DNA from 4 places in the Bradyrhizobium sp. LA2.1 genome. Region 2 is predicted to be linked to each of the others. Evidence: riboswitches for the same ligand, from Rfam matches in the RefSeq annotation. Region 2 holds a riboswitch; each other region holds the start of a gene.
What was found. A riboswitch is a leader RNA that binds a small molecule or an ion and turns the genes downstream of it on or off. The one in region 2 is predicted to bind cobalamin.
Positions count from the first base shown of each region.

Region 1: linked by a shared signal. The riboswitch ahead of ABIB95_RS34585 (ribonucleoside-diphosphate reductase subunit alpha) and the one ahead of ABIB95_RS07190 (TonB-dependent receptor) in region 2 are both predicted to bind cobalamin.
Region 3: linked by a shared signal. The riboswitch ahead of ABIB95_RS02220 (DUF1636 family protein) and the one ahead of ABIB95_RS07190 (TonB-dependent receptor) in region 2 are both predicted to bind cobalamin.
Region 4: linked by a shared signal. The riboswitch ahead of ABIB95_RS02155 (energy-coupling factor ABC transporter permease) and the one ahead of ABIB95_RS07190 (TonB-dependent receptor) in region 2 are both predicted to bind cobalamin.

Region 1 covers NZ_JBEPQI010000023.1:89,748-95,540, forward strand. Annotated here, with positions in the region: gene ABIB95_RS34570 (TonB-dependent receptor domain-containing protein) at 1-98, shown strand, start outside; gene ABIB95_RS34575 (DUF6925 family protein) at 116-1,126, shown strand; gene ABIB95_RS34580 (hypothetical protein) at 1,188-1,766, shown strand; cobalamin riboswitch at 1,880-2,097, shown strand; gene ABIB95_RS34585 (ribonucleoside-diphosphate reductase subunit alpha) at 2,220-5,123, shown strand; gene ABIB95_RS34590 (ribonucleotide-diphosphate reductase subunit beta) at 5,134-5,793, shown strand, end outside.
Region 2 covers NZ_JBEPQI010000003.1:364,255-370,047, reverse strand. Annotated here, with positions in the region: gene ABIB95_RS07210 (efflux RND transporter permease subunit) at 1-182, opposite strand, end outside; gene ABIB95_RS07205 (efflux RND transporter periplasmic adaptor subunit) at 179-1,612, opposite strand; gene ABIB95_RS07200 (FixH family protein) at 1,697-2,089, opposite strand; gene ABIB95_RS07195 (hypothetical protein) at 2,192-2,557, opposite strand; cobalamin riboswitch at 2,789-2,996, shown strand; gene ABIB95_RS07190 (TonB-dependent receptor) at 3,197-5,545, shown strand; gene ABIB95_RS07185 (GFA family protein) at 5,684-5,793, shown strand, end outside.
Region 3 covers NZ_JBEPQI010000001.1:516,037-521,829, forward strand. Annotated here, with positions in the region: gene cobN (cobaltochelatase subunit CobN) at 1-2,106, opposite strand, end outside; gene cobW (cobalamin biosynthesis protein CobW) at 2,106-3,155, opposite strand; gene ABIB95_RS02220 (DUF1636 family protein) at 3,152-3,526, opposite strand; cobalamin riboswitch at 3,623-3,844, opposite strand; gene cobO (cob(I)yrinic acid a,c-diamide adenosyltransferase) at 3,885-4,520, shown strand; gene ABIB95_RS02230 (cobyric acid synthase) at 4,547-5,793, shown strand, end outside.
Region 4 covers NZ_JBEPQI010000001.1:504,000-509,792, forward strand. Annotated here, with positions in the region: gene cobT (nicotinate-nucleotide--dimethylbenzimidazole phosphoribosyltransferase) at 1-777, opposite strand, end outside; gene cobF (precorrin-6A synthase (deacetylating)) at 788-1,537, opposite strand; gene ABIB95_RS02155 (energy-coupling factor ABC transporter permease) at 1,579-2,256, opposite strand; cobalamin riboswitch at 2,294-2,511, opposite strand; gene cobA (uroporphyrinogen-III C-methyltransferase) at 2,557-3,288, opposite strand; gene ABIB95_RS02165 (cobyrinic acid a,c-diamide synthase CobB) at 3,285-4,595, opposite strand; gene cobM (precorrin-4 C(11)-methyltransferase) at 4,595-5,377, opposite strand; gene ABIB95_RS02175 (cobalamin biosynthesis protein) at 5,374-5,742, opposite strand; gene cbiE (precorrin-6y C5,15-methyltransferase (decarboxylating) subunit CbiE) at 5,739-5,793, opposite strand, start outside.

The DNA.
Region 1 (5,793 bases), on a different contig from region 2:
ATCTCGCCAATGTGCACTATCAAAATCCGACCGGCTTTCTGCAGCCGGGACTGGGCGTCTATGGCGGCATTCGCCTGGCGAATTACGACGTCAGATAGTGAGAGAGAGAAGCCTCATGACGACGGCCGATCCGCTCATGGACCTGATCGCAAGCCAGCTTGCCGACGCTGAGGCCGGCTGGAGCGTCGGCACGTTCGGTGCCATTGCCGAGTTCACACGCGAGCCCGGTGAGGCCTTCGATATGGAGCAGTCTCGCAACGGGATCAGCGCCGTGACGCAGAAGGGTGGGATACGCGTTGTCTCCCACCCGGATCTGCGCCTGATCGCATCGGAATCGCCGACCACGGAGAGCTGGAGCCACCGCATCGCGCTGTGTCTTCCGCATGAAGCCAGCGCCATGAGTGGTCGTACCGTGTTGACCGAGCTCGGTCCGGATGTCGAGGCGCTCCTGACGAGGGATCGCAGCGGCATCCTGTTCGACCTTGGTCTCGGAACGTTGCAGATCGACGCCTGCATCCGCGTCAGCGATGCCGATGCCGTCGCCGCACTCAGGAGCCGCACGGGCCAATCCGTGTTCGCGCCCGAAAGCGATGCCATGCGGATCATTCTGACCGCCAATCCGCACCGCGTCTTCATCAGCCGCATCGGGCGCGCCGAGGTATTCCAGCGGATCCCGCCGCCGGGTGGGCGAAGCCCTGACGGCCCGCACACCCACGTTCTGCCAAAGCTGCTCGCGCATCGCCGCACCCATGCCGCCAACGAGCCGCTGCCTGAGGGGTGGATCCCCTGCGCGCATCTCTATCCGGCCCATCCGCTCCGCGATCAGCTCGGCCGCAAGCGCGCTTTTCGGCCGGATCGTCACGCAGCCTTCCAGGCGCTGCTCGAACTCTATGGGCTGCCGGAGCTGACGGCGTGCAAGAGGGCCGTGGTCGAGGCGGTCGCGAAGGGGCGGGGACCTGAGATGATGACGCTTCCGCCCGATCGCACGGCGCGCGCCACCGTTCGCGTGGCCTTGCGTCAATTGGCTGCCATGGAGCCGCACACGGCGGCACTCGCCGCCTGGCTTGCCGCCTACGACCGGCGCGATCCAGCCGAGACTGAAGATCCCATGGAGGCTCTTCACTGAGTCAGACGTGATGCCGCGTTCCAGCAAAATTGTGCTACAAATCCCACAAGGAGATCGTTCCATGACTGTCACCATCCTGCCGCCCCACGCCGACCGTTTCCGCCTTCATCCGGTCACCTCGCGCCTCGCGCCGATGTTCTGCTTTGTGCTGCTGACGGTGTCATGCGCGCTCGCGAGCTTCGCGCTTGCCTGCGCGACGCCGTTTGCGGCGTTCGCCGTCGTCGCCGCCGCGATGCTGCCGATGCGTCCGGCGCTGCTCGTCGTCACCGGCGCCTGGCTCGTGAACCAGACCATCGGCTTCGGCGTGCTGCACTATCCCATCGATGGCAGCACCATCGCCTGGGGCTTTGTCATCGGTGCTGCCGCGTTGCTGTCGACGGCAGCGGCATCGACCGTTCTCCGCCTGCTGCCGCAGGGCCGCACGCCGCTGATGCTGGCCATCGCGCTCGTCGCCGCCTACGCCGCCTATGAGCTCGCGCTGCTTGCCGCGACGCCGTTCCTTGGCGGCGAGGGCGCGTTCACTGCGGCCATCGTGACGCGCATCGGGCTGACCAGCGCCGTCTGGCTCGCCGGCCTCGTCGCCGCCTGCGAGATCGTCCGCCTGGTCGATCCGTTCGGGCGCGCGATGCGGAACGCGTAATGCTGGATGTGCGTCATCCCAAGGGTTGCGCGAGCCCGGCGGGAATTCCCGCATTCCACAGGGAACAGGGTTCATGACCCGCAACGAATCGTTGACACCCGGCTGCATATGTCACCACATGTGGGCGTCACGGTTCCGCTGGATCGCAAGATTTAGTGGCTAAGAGGGAAGCCGGTGAACCGCGCGAGAGCGCGGAATTCCGGCGCTGCCCCCGCAACTGTCAGCAGCGAGCTGCTTCCGAACAATCGTCACTGGTGCCTTTCGCACCGGGAAGACGGGAAGTGGGCGACGACCTGCGAGCCAGGAGACCTGCCGCGACGATCTGAACGTCCACGGGCGGGGTGTCCGGCGGTCGCTTGCATGCACCGCCCGGCAACTCTGCTGCCGGCGTTTCTGCAGCGTCCTTCCTTACAGCCCCGTTCAAACACAACGCGCGCATCACGGGGCCCATTGATGTCACTGAACCTGCACGACGCGGACACCGCTTCCGCACCCATCGTTCATTTGCGTCCACTATCGCTTGCGCCTGCTTCGAGCGAGCCGGCCATGCAGATCATCCGCCGCAATGGAAAAGTCTCGCCGTTCGATTCCGCCAAGATCGCGGTCGCCATGACCAAGGCCTTCCTCGCGGTCGAAGGCACCAGCGCGGTCGCCTCGCGCCGCGTCCATGAGAGCGTGGAGCAGCTGACGGCCGAAGTCGTCACTGCGCTGATGCGGCGGGCAGGCGAGGGACGCACCTTCCATATCGAGGACGTGCAGGACCAGGTCGAGCTCGCCTTGATGCGGAGCGAGCACCACAAGGTCGCGCGCGCCTATGTGCTGTACCGCGAGGAGCGGTCGCGCCAGCGCGCCGAGGAGGCGGCCGCGGAAGTGACGCCCGCTGTCGCGCCGGCACTTCATGTCACGCTCGCCGACGGTTCGCGCGTTGGTCTCGACACCAAGCGGCTCGCGCTGATTATCGGCGAAGCCTGCGCCGGTCTCGACGGCGTCTCTGCGGCACCCGTGCTCACCGAGACCACCCGCAATCTCTACGACGGCATCAGCCAGGACGAACTGGCACTGGCCTCGATCATGGCCGCGCGCACGCTGGTCGAGCAGGAGCCGAACTACGCCTATGTCAGCGCGCGCCTGCTGCTGGACAAGCTGCGCGGCGAGGTGCTGTCCTATGTCCATGCCGTGCCGACCTCCGCCTCGCAGGCCGATATGGCTGTGCGCTATGCTGAATATTTCCCGGCCTATCTGAAGACCGGCATTGATGCCGAACTGCTCGATCCTGAGCTGGCCCGCTTCGACCTCGGCCGGATCGCGGCTGCACTCAAGCCCGAGCGCGACCTAAACTTCCAGTTCCTTGGCCTCCAGACGCTGTACGACCGCTACTTCCTGCACGTCCGCGGCAAGCGGATCGAATTGCCGCAGGCCTTCTTCATGCGTGTCGCGATGGGCTTGGCGGTGCGCGAAATCGATCGCGAGGCTAAGGCGATCGAATTCTATGACCTCCTGTCGTCGTTTGACTTCATGGCCTCGACGCCGACACTGTTCAATTCGGGTACGCTGCGTCCGCAATTGTCGTCCTGTTTTCTCACAACCGTCTCGGACGACCTCGACGGCATCTTCAAGTCGATCAAGCACAACGCACTGCTGGCAAAATATTCCGGCGGCCTCGGCAACGACTGGACGCCGGTGCGCGGCCTCGGCGCCCACATCAAGGGCACCAACGGCGAGAGCCAGGGCATTATTCCATTCCTGAAGGTTGCCAACGACACCGCGATTGCCGTCAACCAGGGCGGCAAGCGCAAGGGCGCGGTCTGCGCCTATCTGGAGACCTGGCACGTCGACATCGAGGAATTCCTCGACCTGCGCAAGAACACCGGCGACGACCGCCGCCGCACCCACGACATGAACACCGCCAATTGGGTGCCGGACCTGTTCATGCAGCGCGTCGATGCCGATGGCGAATGGACGCTGTTCTCGCCTGACGAGACGCCCGATTTGCACGATCTCTATGGCGAGGCGTTCAAGACGGCTTACGAGGCCTATGAGGCCAGGGCGAAAGCCGGCGGCATGCGCGTCTTCAAGACCGTGCGCGCGAGCGACCTCTGGCGTCGCATGCTGACCATGCTGTTCGAGACCGGTCATCCCTGGATCACCTTCAAGGACCCCTGCAATCTGCGTTCGCCGCAGCGGCACGTTGGCGTGATCCACTCGTCGAACCTCTGCACCGAGATCACGCTGAACACCTCCGCCGACGAGGTCGCGGTCTGCAATCTCGGCTCCGTCAACATGCTCAACCATGTCGGTCCCAATGGACTCGACCATGCCAAGCTGAAGCGGACGGTGACGACAGCAGTACGGATGCTCGACAACGTCATCGACATCAATTTCTACACGATCCCGGAAGCGCGGCGCTCCAACATGCGTCATCGTCCCGTCGGGCTCGGCCTGATGGGCTTTCAGGAAGCGCTTCAGGTCCAGCGCATTCCGACCGCGTCCGACGCGGCCGTGGCGTTTGCCGACACCAGCATGGAGGCAATCTCGTTCCACGCGATCGAAGCGTCGTCCGATCTCGCCGCGGAGCGCGGACGTTATCCGAGCTTCGAGGGCTCGCTGTGGTCGAAGGGCGTCTTGCCGCTCGACTCCATCCAGCTTCTCGCCGACGCGCGCGGTGGTCTCGACGTCGATCGCTCCGCGACGCTCGACTGGGATCGCCTCCGCAAGAAGGTCACGTCCAGCGGCATGCGCAACTCGAACGTCATGGCGATCGCGCCGACGGCGACGATCTCCAACATCTGTGGCGTCTCGCAGTCGATCGAGCCGAACTATCAGAACCTGTTCGTGAAATCGAACATGTCCGGCGACTTCACGGTCGTGAACGAGTTCCTGGTCCGCGACCTCAAGGCGAGGGGGCTTTGGGACGAGGTCATGGTCTCCGACCTCAAATATTTCGACGGCAGCGTCGGCCAGATCGACCGCGTTCCTGACGATCTGAAGGCGCTCTACGCCACCGCCTTCGAGATCGACAGCGCCTGGCTGATCGAGGCGGCCGCGCGCCGGCAGAAATGGATCGACCAGTCGCAGTCGCTCAACCTCTACATCGCCAATCCCTCCGGCAAGAAGCTCGATGCGCTCTACCGGCTGGCCTGGCGGCGCGGCTTGAAGACGACCTACTATTTGCGCTCGCACAGCGCCACGCATGTCGAGAAATCGACGTTGAAGGGCACCGACGGAAAGCTCAATGCGGTGTCCGCGTCTGTGGCGGTGTCGCACGCGCCGATCATGATACCGACCTCTGCGGTGCCGGACCTCGACGGCATCAAGGCCTGCCGGATCGACGATCCCGAATGCGAAGCGTGCCAGTGAGGAGATGACGATGCTTGACTGGTCCGATACCGAAACCACAGCGGCCGCTCCGGCCGTCTCAAGTCTCGCCACCGCACTGCGTCCGCAGACCCAGCTCAAGCTCGAGCCGGCCGACCCGACCGGCTTAGGTGCGATCGATCGCGCCGGCGGCCGCGTCTCGGTCGACGAGAAGCAGATGATCAACTGCCGCGCCGACGTCAACCAGCTGCTTCCGCTGAAGTACAAATGGGCCTGGGAGAAGTATCTTTCAGGCTGCAACAATCACTGGATGCCGACCGAAGTCTCGATGCAGGCCGACATCGCGCTATGGAAGTCGCGGGACGGGCTAACGGAGGACGAGCGGCGCGCGATCAAGCGCAATCTCGGCTTCTTCGCAGCCTCTGAATCGCTCGTCGCCAACAACATCGTGTTGGCGATCTACCGTCACCTCACCAATCCGGAGTGCCGGCAGTACCTCCTTCGGCAGGCCTTCGAGGAGGCGGTGCACACCCACACCTTCCAGTATATCGTCGAAAGCCTCGGCCTCGACGAGGGCGAGCTGTTCAACATGTACCGCGAGGTGCCGTCGATCACGGACAAGGCGGCCTGGGCGCTCAAGCACACGCAGCACCTGGACGATCCGTCGTTCCAGACGGGGACGCCGGATAGCGACCGCGCCTTCCTGCGCGAT
Region 2 (5,793 bases):
ATCACTTGCGGCGCCTGGCCGGGATACTCGGTGTAGACGATGACCTGCGTGTCCGAGAGATCCGGAATCGCATCCAGCGGAAGGTGAACCAGGGCGTAGAGGCCGACGGCGGCCGCGAAGCCGGTCCCGAACAGCACGAGCACCAGATTGCGCGCCGACCAGGCGATGATGCGGGCGATCATTTGTGATCTCCCGTTGCATTGCCAGGGCCGGCGTCGGTGGCATGGGATGCCGCCTCGCCAAACCCCTTCAGCGCCGCCTTCAGGTTGCTTTCCGCATCGATCAGGAAGTTTGCGGAGGTCACCACCGCCTCGCCGTCCGCGAGACCCTGGCGCACCTCGACATAACCGCCGCCGCGACGGCCGAGCTTGACTTCCCGCGGTTCGAAGCGCCCTTCCCCCTTGTCGACGAGGACGGCCTGCCGGCTGCCGGTGTCGAGCACCGCGCTGTCCTGTATCGTCAGGACGGGCGCGGCATCGGCCGTGTCGATGTCGGCATCGACGTACATGTCGGGCAGCAGCACCGCGTCCGGATTGGCAAGCTCGATCCTGATGCGAACGGTTCGCGTGTCGCGGTTCACCTGCGGATAGACGACGGCGATTGTCCCGGTGAAGGTTCGGCCGGGGAAACTGCGCGCGCGCACCGCGACCGACTGGCCCACCGCGATGTTGCCGAGATCGCGCTCGGCCACGTCGACCAGCGCCCAGACGACCGAGGTGTCCGCGATCCGGAACAGGACGTCGCCGGGATTGGCCCGCATGCCTTCGATCGCGTTGCGCTCGAGCACGACCCCGTCGCGCGGCGCAGACCAGCGTATGGCGACGGGCGCGGTGTGCGTCTTGTCCATCTCCGCAATGACGGACTCGGGAACGTCGAGATTGACCAGCCGCTGTCGCGAGCCGCGGCCGTACATCTCGACACCGCCGACCGTCTTGGAGGTGATCGTCGCGAGATATTCCGCCGCCGCGGACGCCACCGCCGAACTGTAGATTTCCATCAGCGGCTGGCCGGCCTTCACGCGCGTGCCGGTCGTCACGTCGGCGACCTTCTGCACGAAGCTTTCGGCGCGCATCGCGATCACCGACACGCGGCGTTCATCGAGCTGGATCGTGCCGGGCGCCTTCACCGAGACCCGGATCGAGCGCTGCGCGACGGGCTCGGACTTCACGCCCGCGCGTTGGATCTTGCCGGGCGACAGCTTCACCGTGCCGTCGTCGGTGTCGTCGCCTTCGTAAACGGCGACATAGTCCATCCCCATCGGATCCTTCTTTGGGACGGTCGACGTATCGGGCAGCCCCATGGGATTGCGGTAGTAGAGGATTTTTCGCGGCGAAGCCGCCTGCGCCTTCGGTGGCGCCGGCGCGACGGCCGCTCCATCGTCGTCGTAGACCGGCAGATAGTCCCGCCCGCGGTCGTCGTTCTTCGGACCAGCAGACCAGAGCGGCGCACCACTTGGATCGCGGTAGTAGAGCGGCGTTCGCTCCGCGGCAGCCGCAGCCGATGATATGTCGGCCTCAGCGAGCCAGCCCGCACCGTTCGAATGCCAGTAGTAGCCGGCCAGGACCAGGCCGCCGCCCAGCGCAAGGGCCGTCAGGAGACGCAGCGTTTTCATGTCGTGTATCCGCGCGCCCGGGAGCGCGCGTCCGTGTGAAGGAAAAAGGGGAATGTCGGGCGCTGCCGGGCAGCGCCCGAACGCTCACTTGACCGCCGTGACCATCACCTTGCCGGTGACCGTCTCCGGTTCGCCCTGCACCTTCACAGACAGCGTCATCTGGTAGCGGCCAGCCATCGGCAGGTCCGTCTTGAAGGCGTACACACCCGGCTCCCTGGACGGCAGCGGCGCGACCGCCGATTCCATCTCGGCCATCCCGTCCGGGGCCATGTCGAGGCGGGTCTTGAAGATGACCGCGTCCGGTATCGGCTTGCCGGTCTGCTTGTTCGTCAGGCGAACGGCGAGCGTGACGTCTTCGCCCTTCTTCATCTGCGGAGTGACGGGCTCGAAGGCGTAGTCGCCCGCGCCCGCCATCGCGGCGGAAGCGGCAAGCGAAAGGGTGGCGGCGAGAGCCGCGGTGCTGATCTTGGAAAGCATTGTCCTGTCCTCATGAATTGATCTTTCGCCGTGGCGCTTGAAGCGCGCACGTCAGTCGTCGTCGCGAGCAGGCCTGCCGCTCGCGTCTCGGGCTTTGCGAGATCAGATTCGAGGAGGTCGGAAAGGAGGACTGCCGCCGCGGAAGGAAACGACCTGATCCGGGGGGATAGCCATCGTGCTGGCCACGACCGCGAGACGTTCGAACGCCACGGGCCTGACATCACCGAGCGCGATGATCCCACCAACGCAGCAGAAGCCCATACCGCACTTGTAGCCGCCGCTATGGGAGCCCGTTCCCTTCATGTCGGGACAACAATCGTCCATCGACATGTCGGCGTCGCCGTTCATGTGCATGGCCGTCTGCATGCCATCCGACGACATTGCGAGGTTCGCCGCGGACGCGCCAACCGGCAGCATCGCCAGGGATATGGCGATGGCGACTGCCACGATGGTACGGACGAACTGCATCAATATCGACTTACCTTGTCGGGCCGGAACTCGGCCTCAGTAGCATATTCGGACACCAAAGGCAGTCATTGATCGTGGTCAAGCGTTCGTTACCCAGGCTCGTCCGGAGGCCGGGTTGGACGTTTCGACGCACCCCTTCGGACTATCGTGCAAAACAGCAACACAAGGCCACCATCGACCGACCGGCCCGTCCAGCAGCCCGCGCGGATGTTGACGCGCTCATCCCCTGATGCCAGTTTCGTGATCGGTAGTGTCCGCAAGGACTCTTCAAGGGAATGCGGTGCGTCCACCTCAGTGGGCAATTCCGCGGCTGCCCCCGCAACTGTAGGCGGATAGTCGACGACCAAACAAACCACTGGAGCCCCGCTTGGGCCTCTGGGAAGGTGGTCGAAGGCGATGACCCGCGAGCCAGGAAACCTGCTACCAGCCATGGTCACGCGCGAACGCATTGGGCGGGGTGCCCTGATGTCGGACAAGTAGCCGGTGCATCCGCCGCCTGGGGCGAAGGTGGATGACTAAGGCAACCGCGGTGACGGTTTGTTTGCGTCGCCGCAGAGCGTTGTCGTGCAAAATCTTCATTTCCGTGCTGGCGCAAGGCCAGCGTTATCGCGTGCTTTCCTGATTACTCTGCTCTCGTCGGTGTCCTTGTCGTCCGCGGCGCTCGCGCAAAGCGCGGCGCAGGACAACCGCTCCCGGGAGGTCGGCCCGGTGATCGTGTCGCCGCCTGCGCCGCGACAGGCTCCTGCCGTCAGCCCCGGCACTCAGAAGCAGCGCGCCGCCCGGCGCGCCGCGGGACGCAATCGTGGCGCCCCTGCTGTCGCCGTTCCGGCCACGCAAGCTCCGAGCGGCCCGGTGCAGACGCCGCTCAACACGGCAGCCGTCACCGACGTCGGCTCCCGGCTCGGCATCACGGCGCGCGAGATGCCGGCGACCGTCGAGGTCATCAGTCAGCAGACGATGCAGAACCTGGGCATCCGGACCACGACCGACGTCGCCAAGGCTGCAGTCGGCGTCACCGGCGGCGATGCGCCCGGCGCGCCCGCCATCTTCTCGATGCGTGGCTTTTCCGGCGACCAGATCTCCACGCTCTACAACGGCATCCCGATCGGGCCGTCGACCATGACCGGCCGTCCCATGGACGTGGCTGGCCTCCAGCAGGTCGAGATCATCAAGGGACCGGACTCGCTGGTGGCGGGCCTCGGTGCGACCGGCGGCGCCATCAACTACGTGAACAAGGCGCCGCACACCGGACCAATCGTCAACGACGCCTTCACCTCCTACGATTCCTTCAACGGCTATCGCGCCGGATACGGCTCGGGCGGCAGCACGCTGATCAACGGCCTCGACTACCGCTTCGACATCAGCCATTTCAACAACAAGGGCTTTATCGACGACACCTATTCGAAGCTCAGCAACGTCTCGGGCCAGCTGAACTATCGCGTCAACGAGAACCTGAAGATCTGGGGCGCGACCGAATACAGGCAGGACAACGACCGCTTCTACTGGGGGACGCCGCTGGTGCCGGCGAACGCGCCGGGCATCGTGCCGACGTACGGCGTCGTCTCCGGCCTTTGGAGCAACTATTACCTCGGCGGCGGCACGCCGGTCCCGGTCACCATCGACGCGCGCACGCTGACCACGAACTACAACGTGCTCGACAATCACAGCGGCGCCAACGAGCTCTGGCTGCGCAGCGGCTTTCAATGGGACATCACCAACAACATCTCGCTGAAGAGCCAGGTCTATGGCTATGACGCCCACCGGCACTGGTTCAACAACGAGATCTCGTCGTTCGACCAGACCGTAGGCAATTTCGCAGGCGCGCAGAGCATCTACCGCGAGCGCCTGGCGCTCGATCACGCGCAGCGGCTCTACGGCAACATCACCGACCTCACCGTCAATTCCAATCTCGGCGGAATGGACAATCGCTTCGTCGCCACCGTGGCGGCGAGCAGCAACCAGTTCAACGTCTCGCAGGACACGCTGTTCTTCAATGACTACGTCGACCTCCTCAATCCGGACCGCGGCCTCTACGGCCCGCGCAGCGACGAGAAGATCTACACCCATCTCGACACCGCCTCGCTGTCGTTCGAGGACCGGCTCAAGCTGACCTCGACCTTTGCGCTGATCGGCGGCATCCGTTTTGAGAATATCGAGCTGTCGCGGACCCGCTTCGACGAGAATGGCCTCCTGAAAGCCAACTATCCTTTCTCGAAGACGTTCAATCCGGTCACCGGACGCATCGGTTACACCTGGGACATCGCGCCCGGCGTGATGCTTTACAGCCAGTACGCGACGGCAGCCGACCCGACGGTGGCGAACATCTTCATCCTCAGGCCCACGACGCCGCTGCTGCTCACGACGTCGCGGACCTACGAGACCGGCGTGAAAGTGCTGTCGGCCGACAAGCGCGCGGAGGCCACGTTCTCGGCCTTCGACATCGAGCGCAAGAACGTCTACGTCCCCGAAAGCGGCATCCTCTTCAACGTCGCCGGCAAGATGGCCTCCAAGGGCGTCGAGATCGCCGCCGCGGTCAATCCGGTCGCGGGCCTGAAACTATGGGGCAACGTCGCCTTCGTGCAGTCGCGCTTCATCGATTTCACCTATGTCGACGGCAATGGCGACTTCCAGTCCTATTCGGGCAAGACACCGCCCAACGTTCCGAACTTCATCGCCAACGCCGGCGCCTCCTATCGCTTCGACACGAAGCTGCCGGTGGAGATCGGCGGCCTCGTCCGTCACGTCGGCGACCGCTTCAACTTCCAGGACAATCTGGTCACGATGGACGCCTACACGATCTTCGACGCGTTCGCATTCGTCGACATCCCCAAAGCCTATTTCCCGGGCGTGGACCAGACCCGGATCAGCTTTCGCGTGAGGAACCTGACCAACAAGCTCTACGCGGCCTGGGGCGATCCGGGTTACACCGACCAGATCATCCTCGGCGCGCCGCGCAGCTACGAGGTCGCAGCTTCGTTCAAATGGTAGTCGCGGATCACATCGCCCGCGCCGTGGCAGGAGTTGTCACGCGACAGTAGGACGCAATCGCAAATCGATTGCGCCGTTGAAGCCGCAGGTCTCGAGAGCTATCGATCAACGAAACCTCGCTTCCATCGGGAGGAACGCATGAGCACCATCACCGGCGGTTGTCACTGCGGCGCGATCCGCTATCGGGTCGAGGGCGAAGCGATCGTGCACGCGCTGTGTCACTGCCGCGATTGCAGGCTTCACGCGGG
Region 3 (5,793 bases), on a different contig from region 2:
CGAGCCCGATGGCCCCGGCGCAACGCGCTGTCCCGCCAGGGCGGAACGCAACGCATCGCGCTCCGCATCGGCGCAGGCGCCGCGGCCGAACACGTGCAAGCCGTCGCCGAACTGGCTCTCCTTGAGATCGCAGACGAAGCGATCGATCCGTGGGATCGCTTCCGCCGGTGCTGCCGAGGCATCCAGACCAAGATCGTCCTCGAGGCCCGCGGCGCGCGCTTCGTCGCGGATCGCAGAAATCAGGCGCTGACGGCGCGCGGGATCGAGCCCATCGGCGGTCGAATATTCGTCCAGCAGCCGTTCGAGCCGGCGCAGGCCGTCCGGCACCGCGGATTGTTCCAGCGGCGGCGGCAGATGGCCGATAGTGACGGCACCCAAGCGCCGCTTGGCCTGCGCGGCCTCGCCGGGATCGTTGACGATGAAGGGATAGATGACCGGCAGATCGCCGATCAGGGCTTCCGGCCAGCAGTGTGAGGACAGCGCGACGGATTTCCCGGGCAGCCATTCCAGCGTGCCATGGGCGCCCATGTGCACAACGGCATCGATGGTCTGCCCGCGGAGCCAGAGATAGAACGCGACATAGGCATGGCGCGGCGTGCGGGCGAGATCGTGATAGTCGGCATCGCGCGTGGTCGCATCGCCGCGCTCGGGCTGAACCGCGATGATCGATTGGCCGCATCGGATCGCAGCGAAATGGAACGCGCCGTCGCGGCAGCTCGGATCGGTCTCCGGCGCCCCCCGGGCCTGCGCGAGATCATCCTGCAAGGCTTGCGGCAGGCGCGAGAGCGCCGCGCGGTAGTCGGCGACGCTCCAGGTCAAGTTCTGCTTGAGCAGCGTCTCGCCGAGCGCCTGGACCGGCGCAACATCGAAGCCGGCCTCGGTCAGGTCAGACAGCAATGCCTCGACCGACGCCAGCGCATCGAGACCAACCGCATGCGCGATCTGATGCGGACGGCCCGGGTAGTTCGAGAGAACGAGCGCCACCCGCTTCTCGGCGACTGGCGTCTCCGCGAGGCGCCGCCAGGCCGCAACGCGCGCGGCGACGGCCTTGACGCGCTCCTCATCGGGCCGGTGGGCCAGATGCGAAAATTGCAGATCGGGATCACGCTCCGCGGCCGATTTGAAGCTCACCACGCCCGCGAACAGGCGGCCGTCGACCTCCGGCAGCACCACATGCATCGCGAGATCGCCGGGCGACAGGCCGCGCAGCGACTCCGCCCAGTCTTCGCGCCGTGCCGATGAGAGCGCGACCTGGAAGACGGGACATGATGCAGCATCGAACGGTGTCGTGCCGTCGTCGCCCATCGCCGAGAACGCCGTCGCGTTGACGATCGCGGCCGGAGGATTCGTCGCGAAATACGTTTGCAGCCAATCCGCAACGCCCGGAGCCTTCAGCGAGGTGACGAACACGCCGTACGCGTCAAAGCCGCGCTCGCGCAGCGCCGCGATCAGGGCGTCGACCGGCCCGGTATCCGCGGCGGTGAGATAGGAACGATAGAAGGTCACGAGCGCGAGCGGCTTTCTCTCGCCTGCCATCGGCGCAGCAATGACGCCGCGCGCGGGATCGTAAAAGCCCATCTCAGGCAAGTTCATCTCGCCGACGACCGGGCCTGCGTAAAGGCCCGAGGCCAGCGCGAGCTGCGCAATCGCGGCCTGGGCTGCAACGGGACCGCCGGTGTCGCAGAGCACCTTGAGCCGGCGCAGCGTCGAAACCGGCAGGGTCGAGTAAGCATCGAGCCGCGTGTCGTCGCGGCCGTCGGCCGGCAGCACGGCCAGCACGATGTCGCGGTTCTTCGCCAGCTGCTGGAGGGCCGCGAGCCCGTACGGCCAGTAGGGCTCACCGCCGATCAGGCGCACCAGGATGCCGCGCGCCTGCGACAGCGTGCGCTCGATATAGGTGTCGACCGACAACGGATGCCGCAGCTCCGCGAGATTGGCGAGCCGCAGCGACGGCAGGCTGTTGCGGCCGCGTCGCCAGCCGGCCGCGAACGCGGCAAGGTCGGAATCCGAGTACGAGAGCACCACGAGATCGGCCGGGTCCTGGCCGATGTCCCTTGGCGTCGCGGTCTCCTCGAGACCGCGGCTCTCGCGGAAGACGACGTGCATCAGATACCAGATCCTGAAAGCCCAAGTCCGACCTTGATCGCGGCCTCGTCGATATCGCCGTGCTCGCCGATCACGACAAGCTTCGACTGCCTGAGAGCTGCGCCCCAGGGCTTGTCGAACTGGTGGCGCACGCGCTCGCCGACCGCTTGCAGCAACAGGCGCATCGGCTTGCCCGCGACCGCGATATAGCCCTTGACGCGCAGCACGTTCTGCTCGCGCGAAAGACGCTGCACCGACGCGACCAGTGCGTCGATGTCGCTGATTTCAGGAAGATCGATCACGACGGAGGCGAAATCGTCGTGCTCGTGATCCTCCTCGCCGTCGTGATGCGAGGGGCGCGCGGCGAGATCGTTCTCTGCGGCGGCGCCGAGCCCGAGGATCACGCGCGCATCGATCGCGCCATCGGTGACGGATAGCATCGGCACGCGGCGCGGCATCTCCGCGGTGATGGCGGCCTTGGCGGCTTCGATCCCTGCAGCGCCCGCAAGATCGGCCTTGGTCAGCAGCACAATGTCGGCGCAGGCGATCTGGTCCTCGAACACTTCCGACAGCGGCGTCTCGTGATCGAGATTTCCATCCGCCGCGCGCTGCGCTTCCACCGCAGCCGGGTCCGGCGCAAAACGGCCGGCGGCGACAGCCTCGGCATCGGCGAGTGCGATCACGCCGTCGACCGTGATGCGCGAGCGGATCTCCGGCCAGTCGAACGCCTTCAGCAGCGGTTTTGGCAGCGCCAAGCCAGAAGTCTCGATCAGGATGTGATCGGGCCGCACGGGGCGCGCCAGCAGCTTTTCCATGGTCGGAATGAAATCGTCCGCAACGGTGCAGCAGATGCAGCCATTGGCGAGCTCGACGATGTTCTCCTCCGGGCAATTGGCATCGGCGCAGGACTTCAGGATCTCGCCGTCGACGCCCTCGCTGCCGAACTCGTTGACGAGCACGGCGAGCTTCTTGCCGTCGGGGTTTGCGAGCAGATGCTGGATCAGCGTCGTCTTGCCTGAGCCGAGAAAACCGGTGACCACCGTCACGGGGACTTTTGCGAGCGAGTTCATTCGGCGGCCTCCGGCAACACGGCAATGGGGGGAATGCGGGCAAGCGACTGCTTGCGGAAGATTTCGGGACGGCTGCGCCAAGGCACGAGGCCGTCGGGCGCGGCGGCATAGGCAGCAGCACCCGCGACCACGTCGCTCGCATGGGCCTCTGACAAGCGGCCATAGACATAGGACCAGCGGCCGGGCGCGCTGAGCGCAACCGAGCAGCCCTGGCTGCATGCCGACAGGCATTCAACGGGAACCACATTGACGCCCTCAGGCACGCCGGCGTCGAGGATCGCACCATGCAGGCGCTTTCCGGGCGTCGTCTCACCCTCGTCGAGCGTCTGGCCGGCACGGCAGGTAATACAGACGTGAAGTGTGACGGTCATCGCCTCTTCCAGGATAAACAGCGGGAGGCGAAGAGGCACACGGACCATTCCCCCGAAGGTCCGTTTCCCCGTCGCGGAACACCCCGTCCGCCGGTCCAAAACTCGTCCGCGCTGGCAGGTCTCCCGGCTTGCGGAGCAGGGCTTTTGGCCCTTCGATCCCCGCCTTCCCGATCCCCTGGGGGATCAGTGGCTTCGGGCATCTCTCCGGTCACGGTCGCGGGGGCGGCTGCAGTTTGGACCCGAATCTTGTCGATTCGGACCCTATCGCATTCCCTCTTCGCCTGTCATAGGACAGGAACCAACGCCGGGCCACCATTTGCCCCCGGCCGCCTCTTGTCAAGCCGAAGGACCCTGTCAGATGACGCCTGAACCGGATACCCAAACGGCCGAGGAAACCGACGCCCGCCACGCCGCGAAAATGGCGAAGATCAAGGTCGCCCGCGACAAGATCATGGCGACCAAGAGCGGCGAGAAGGGCCTCATCATCGTCCACACCGGCGCCGGCAAGGGCAAGTCCTCCTCCGCCTTCGGCATGATCGTCCGCTGTGTCGCCCATGGCTTCCCATGCGCGGTCGTGCAGTTCATCAAGGGTGCCTGGGACACCGGCGAACGGCGCCTGCTCACCGGCCATTTCGGCGAGCTCTGCCAGTTCCATGCGATGGGCGAAGGTTTCACCTGGGAGACGCAGGACCGTGCCCGCGACATCGCCGCGGCGCAGGCCGGCTGGGCGAAGGCCAAGGAGCTGATATCAGATTCCAATCTGCGCATGGTCGTGCTCGACGAGATCAACATCGCGCTGCGCTATGACTATCTCGACATCGCCGAGGTCGTCGACTTCCTGAAAACGCACAAGCCGCCGATGACGCATGTCGTGCTCACCGGGCGCAACGCCAAGGACGAGCTGATCGAGATCGCCGATCTCGTCACCGAGATGACGCTGGTGAAGCACCCCTTCCGCTCCGGCATCAAGGCGCAAGCCGGCGTCGAGTTCTGAGCACGGCCCCAGGTTCTGAAAACACCATGGCGCGCGCACTGATGATCCAGGGGGCCGGCTCGGACGTGGGCAAGTCGCTCATCGTCGCCGGCCTCGCCCGCGCCTTCACGCGGCGCGGCCTGCGCGTGCTGCCCTTCAAGCCGCAGAACATGTCGAACAACGCGGCCGTCACCGTCGACGGCGGTGAGATCGGTCGCGCCCAGGCGCTGCAGGCGCTGGCCGCCGGCGTCGAGCCGCACACCGACATGAACCCGGTGCTGCTGAAGCCCGAGACCGATGTCGGCGCACAAATCATCGTGCAGGGAAAGCGCATCGCGACCGCGCGGGCGCGTGAATATGCGGCGATGAAACCGTCGCTGATGGGCGCGGTGCTGGAAAGTTTCGAGAGGCTGAAAGCGCGCGCCGATCTGGTGCTGGTCGAAGGCGCCGGCAGCCCGGCCGAGGTCAACCTGCGCAAGGCCGACATCGCCAATATGGGCTTTGCGCGCAAGGCCGACGTGCCCGTCGTGCTGGTCGGCGACATCGACCGCGGCGGCGTCATCGCCCAGCTCGTCGGCATCAAGACGGTGATCGACCCCGACGATGCCGCGATGATCCAGGGTTTCGTCATCAACAAGTTCCGCGGCGATCCCTCGCTGTTCGACGACGGCTACAAGCTGATCGAGCAGAAGACCGCGTGGCGCGGCCTTGGCGTGCTGCCCTGGTTCGCGCGCGCCGGCGAGCTGCCGGCCGAGGATGCGCTGGGCCTGAGCGACGCGCGCAAGCCGGGCCAGTGCAAGATCGCCTGCCTCGTGCTGTCGCGGATCGCCAATTTCGATGATCTCGATCCGCTGAAGCTCGAACCTGGCGTCGATCTCGTGATGGTGCGGCCGGGCGAAGCTATCCCCGGCGACGTCCGCCTCGTCATCATCCCCGGCTCAAAGTCCACCCGCGGCGATCTCGCCTTCCTGCGCGCGCAGGGCTGGGACATCGATCTCCTGGCGCATCACCGCCGCGGCGGCCATGTGCTTGGCCTCTGCGGCGGCTATCAGATGCTCGGGCGCAGCGTCGCAGACCCTGATGGCATCGAAGGCCCTGCCGGCGACACGCCGGGTCTCGGACTTCTGGACGTCGCGACAATGATGAGCCCGCAGAAGACACTGACGCGCGTCGCGGCCGTGCATGCCGCCACGGACCAGCCGATCGAGGCCTACGAAATCCACATCGGCCGCACCGACGGACCGGATCGCGCCCGCCCGTTTGCGAAACTGAACGGCGAGCCCGAAGGCGCGAT
Region 4 (5,793 bases), on a different contig from region 2:
CACGGGAATGCGGGCTTGCGCAGCCGCAATGATGGCGCCGCAGATCGCCGCGATTTCGAGGCCGCCGACGGCGCACAGGATATTTTCCGGCGAAGCGCCCGCAACGCCGTGACGCGCGATCGCAGCGTCGATCACGCGCGCCTTGTGCGCACGGCCGGCCGCATCGACGCCGGTACCGCTGCCCGCGATCTCCTCGGCACTGATGCCGAGCAGGCTCGCCGCAATCGCCGCCGACGTCGTGGTATTGCCGATGCCCATCTCGCCGAAGATCAGGAGATCGGGCCTGCCGGCGTCTGCGCGCGCGACTGCGCGCTGACCGGCTTCGAAGGCGAATGCCAGCTCCGTGGGGCTGAGCGCTGCTTCCACGCTGAAGTCGCGCGTGCCCTGGCGCGGCTTGTCGGTGACGATTCCTGCCATCTCCTCCTGCGCCAGCGTGCCGGCGTCCACGACCTCAAGGTTTGAGCCAAGCTCACGCGCCAGCACCGAGATCGCGGCACCGCCCGAGGCAAAATTCGCCATCATCGCGATGGTCACTCCTTGCGGATAGGCCGACACGCCCTGCGCGACGATGCCGTGATCGCCGGCGAAGACGATGATCGGCACTCGCGCGGCGCGCGGCTGCTCGGTCGCCTGCAGGCCCGCAAGCTCGACCGCAAGCTGCTCCAGCCGGCCGAGCGCGCCGGCCGGTTTTGTGAGTTGCGCCTGACGCGCGAGCGCCGCCTCGCGATGGACAGCGGAGACATCGGGGCATTTCCGGGTGACCCAATCGGGGAGCATGCTGCCTCGCTTACGGCCTGCGCTTGAGAATGTAGCTGTCCATGATCCAGCCGTGCCGCTCGCGCGCATCCTGTCGCGCGGCGACGATGTGCGGGGCGATCTCGGCCAGAACGCCGGACATGACGATCTGATCGGGCATGCCGAGATAGGCGCCCCACCAGATGTGCAGCCCCGCTGGATCGAGCGACTGGAACGCCGTGCCGCCGTCGAGCATCACCACCACGGTATCGACGCCCTGCGGCCAGCCGCCTTCGCGCAAGCGGCGTCCCGTCGTGACCAGGAAAGGCTCGCCGATGTCGTTGAGCGGCAGCGCATGCGCCGCGCACAGCGCCTGGATCGAAGTGATGCCGGGCACGACCTCGATATCAGGCAAGGGATCGAGCCGCCGCGCAATGCGCAGGGAGGAATCATACAGTGATGGATCGCCCCAGATCAGCAGCGCGACCTTGCCATCATCACCGAGCTGGCTCGCGATCGTCCGCGACCAGGCCGCGGCCACGGCATCGTGCCAATCGTCGACGCCCTTGTGATAATCCGCTTCACCGGCATCGCGCACGGGAAGGTCGAACTCGGCAATGCGCGTCGTTTGATTGGTGAGCACATCCGCGCAGATCGTCCGCCTGAGATCTGCGAGATCGGACTTCGCCGTCCCCTTGCGCGGGATCAGGATGAGATCCGCCGCGTTGATGGCTTGAACGGCGGCGCGCGTGAGCTGCCCGGGATCGCCGCAACCGATGCCTATCAGGGAGAGCGTGAGCATCGCGCGTGCAGGGGCGGCCATGACGGCCGCCCCTTTGTCTCTTAAGCCGCGTTGTGCAGGCGCGGCGTGACGAGGCCGGGCGCGGTGACGCCGCGCAGCGACTTCGCCAGCGCCAGCACACCGAGGTCGGCCAGCGGCTCGATCACGATGACGAGCGCGTAGGAGGCCGCGAAGGTCGCGATGTTGACGAGGTTGGTCGCACCGAAGCCGGAGCCATAGAGCGCCCAGAACGCGACCCAGGCGATGACGCCGGCCTGATACGTGGTCGAAAGCGCCAGCGCCTGGCGATACCTGAGATCGACATAGGCGGTGTTGCGGGCAATGATCCGCGCGGCGATCGCCTGGATCCCGAACAGCGGCACCAGCAGCGTGGTGACGTTCATGCCGAATTGCGGCAGATCGGGCGGCTCGAAGAAGATGCCCTGGAAGAACAGTCCGAACGCAAGGCCGAAGGCCGCGGGCGCTGCCCCAAACAGCAGGAACAGGGTCGAGCCAAGGATGAAGTGCACCTCGGAGACGCCGACCGGGAAGTGCGGCAGGATCTCGAAGAAGACGAACACGAGGCCCGTGGCGGCGAGCGTCCGCGCAGCGAACGACGTGATGCCCTGCTCGCGCACGGTCTCGACCGCGAGCTTCAGCGCAACGCCGCCGACGGCGATGCCGGTTGCGTAACTCAACACGAGCTTGGCGCCCGATACGACTCCGGGTTCGATATGCATGGTTCAGTTCCTTCCTGCCGTCACACCCGACGGCCTTGGCCACAAAACATGCACGGCCGGTCTCCTGGCTCGCGGTTCACTGGGGTTCTCCGGCCTTCCCGAGCCTCGCGGCCCAGTGGCTGATCGGAGCCCCTCACCGCTTACAGTCGCGGGGGCGGCTGGGGTTTTGGGCGGCGCAACTGTCCGCCCACCCCCATTCCCGATTATGCTCCGGCGGTTTGCGCCGCCTCGAGCACCATGCATCTCCTGTGTGCCCCTTTCGCCAGCCGGGCGTCAAGGGGCGAAGGGCGGCCGGGACGGTCATGACGGATAATCCCCGGCCAGTGCGCCGAACAGGATCACGGCGGCCGTCGAGGCAGCGCCGCCCCGCGCAAGTTGCTCGGCCAGCTCGGCAATGGTGGTGCGGACCAGCCGCTCGTCGGGACGACCGAGGGATTCGGCGAACAGCGCCGGGGTATCCGGCGCGAGGCCGTGCTCGATCAATTTTGCGACAAGCGCCGGAAAGGTGCGCCGGCCCATATAGACCACGGTGGTCGCTTCGGGATCAGCCAGCGCCGCCCAGTTCAAATTCTGCGGCAGCTCGCCGGTGACATCGGCCCCGGTCACGAACTGCACCCGGCGCGAGGTGTGGCGCCGGGTCAGGGGAATGCCGGCTTGCGCAGCGGCGACACAGGCCGAGGTGATTCCGGGAATGATCTCGTAGCCGATGCCGGCTTCGCGCAGCGCCTCCAGCTCCTCCTCGAGCCGGCCAAAGATACCGGCATCGCCCGATTTCAGCCGCACGACACGGACGCCGGCCGCGGCGTAGTCGACCAAGAGGCGGTTGACGTGGTGCTGCTTGGTCGAGGGCCGCCCTGCCCGCTTCCCCACCGCGACGAGATTGGCGCCGGGCCGGGCCAGATCGAGGATCGCGCCGGAGGCGAGGTCGTCGTAGAGCACGACGTCGGCATCGCGCAGCCGCGCGGCGCCTTTGAGCGTGAGGAGCTCGGGGTCGCCGGGGCCGGCCGAAATGAAAGTGACAAAACCGCTCACCGGTCCTCCGCGATCAGATGGAAGAACGTGCCGGTGGCATGACCGCGGCGCGAACCGGTCTCGGCGATGACCGCGCCTGTTGCATCGTGCACGACCGCCAGCGGCGTATCCGGCTGCGCGATAATCGTCGAATAGTGGAACTCATGACCGCGCAGGCGCGCGCCGACCTGATGGCCCGGCATCGGCGCTGCGAGTGCAGCGAGACGATAGCCCAGATGCATGCGGCGCTTGGCAAAGCTCGTCTCCAGTCCGAGCAGGCCCGTCATCTCATGACGAATGCCATCGGCATCGGTCAGAGCGGTTCCCAGCACCATATAGCCTCCGCATTCGCCGTGCACCGGCCGCGTGTCAGCGAAGGCGCGCAAGCCGCTGCGAAAGCGGGCATTGGCCGCGATCTTCCCCGCGTGCAGCTCGGGATAGCCGCCGGGCAGCCAGCAGACATCGGCGCTCGCGTCAGGCGCTTCATCGGCAAGCGGCGAGAATGTCGAGATCTCGGCGCCGGCAGCGCGCCAGGCCTCCAGCATGTGCGGATAGATGAAGGAGAACGCGGCATCGCGGGCCAACGCAATGCGCTGCCCGGGCGGCGTCACGTTCATGCCGTTTACCGCCGGTTGCGGCGACCAGCTTGCTGCCGATCCCAGCACCGCATCGAGATCGACGTGTTCGGCAACAAAGCGCGCGGCTTCGTCGATCAGCTTGCCGATCTCGGCCTGCTCCTCGGCCTGTACCAGCCCGAGATGCCGTTTCGGCAGGCTGATCTCGGCATGGCGCGGCAGCGCGCCGAACACGGCGATGCCGGCATCGTTGAGTGCACGCCGCACGAGATCTTCATGCCGCGGGCTGGCGACGCGATTGAGCACCACGCCGGCAAGCTGCACACCCGCGCGATAGTCACGAAGGCCTGCGGCGATCGCCGCTGCCGTCTGTGCCTGCCCGGAGGGATCGATCACCAGCAGCACCGGCCAGCCCAGCATTTCCGCAATGTCGGCGGTGGCGCCGGTACCGGAGACGCCGCGCGCGGCGACGCCGTCGAACAGGCCCATCGAGCCCTCCGCGAGCACGACATCGGCATCAGTGCCGCGACCGACGAGATGAGCTATCGCCCCGCGATCCATTGCCCAGCTATCGACGTTGACGGAAGCGCGCCCCGTCGCGGCGGCATGGAAGGCGGGATCGATATAATCGGGCCCGCTCTTGAAGCACTGCACGTTCAATCCGCGATTGCGCCAGGCGCGCGCCAGCGCCAGCGTCAGCGTGGTCTTGCCGACGCCGGAGGCCGGCGCGGAGATGACGAGCCCTGCCGGCATCACGATGCCTCCGGAAAGCGCGGATCGGCGCCGACCGGCCGATAGCGCCGATCGTAATCGGCGGCATAGAGACGGCTCTCGTCAAAATCCGCAGCACCAAGCGTCTTGCCGACCAGGATCAGTGCCGTGCGCTCCATCTCGGTCCCGACGGCGGCATCGAGCGTCGCCAGCGTGGCGCGAACGATGCGCTGGTCCGGCCAGCTCGCGCGCCAGACGATGGCGACCGGGCAATCCGCGCCGTAATGCGGCGTCAGCTCGGCGACGACCTTGTCGAGCAGATGGATCGACAGATGGATCGCGAGCACCGCACCGGTGGCGGCGAACGCCGCGAGCTTTTCGCCCTCAGGCATTGCGCTGGCGCGGCCCGGCGTGCGCGTCAGCACCACCGTCTGGGCAAGACCGGGAAGCGTCAGCTCGACCTCCAGTGCAGCTGCCGCAGCCGAGAAGGACGGCACGCCCGGCGTGACCGTGTAGGGAATACCGAGCGCGCGCAGGCGGCGAAGCTGCTCGCCCATCGCCGACCAGATCGCGAGATCGCCGGAATGCAAGCGAGCAACATCCTTGCCGTCGGCATGCGCGGCAGCGATCTCCGCGATGATCTCGTCGAGCGACAGCGGCGCGGTGTTGACGATGCGGGCGCCGGGCGGGCAATGCGCCAGCACGCCCTCGGGCACCAGCGAGCCCGCATAGAGGCAGACCGGACAGGCCGCAATGAGGTCGCGTCCGCGCAACGTCAGCAAATCCGGAGCGCCCGGTCCTGCACCGATGAAGTGCACCGTCATGCGCCGTCTCCTTCCGCGATCGCGGCGGTCGCGGTGCGATCCCGCGAGACCGCCCGCGGCGCAATCAATCGCGCGCGAGGGCCAGCCGCAACGAGCGCCGCGGCTTCAGCGACCGAACCCGTGCCGAACTTTTCCGCGACGAGCTCCGATTGCGTCGGCGTCTCGATGCCGGCCAGCATGTCCGCCGGAACCGGCTTGATCGGCACGCCGCATTCACGCGCGAGTTGCTTCAGCGGCTCCGCGTCGGCCTTGTCGCTGACAGTCGCGACCGCCGCAAGGCCTTCGGAACCACCGGCTGCCATAAGCGCCTCGCGCAGCGAAGCCAGCGTGACATCCTTTTTGAATCCGAGTCCGGCGACTTTCATCGAACCGCACTCCATTGCACCACGGGCCGCGACGCTTCCCAGGACCGGTAG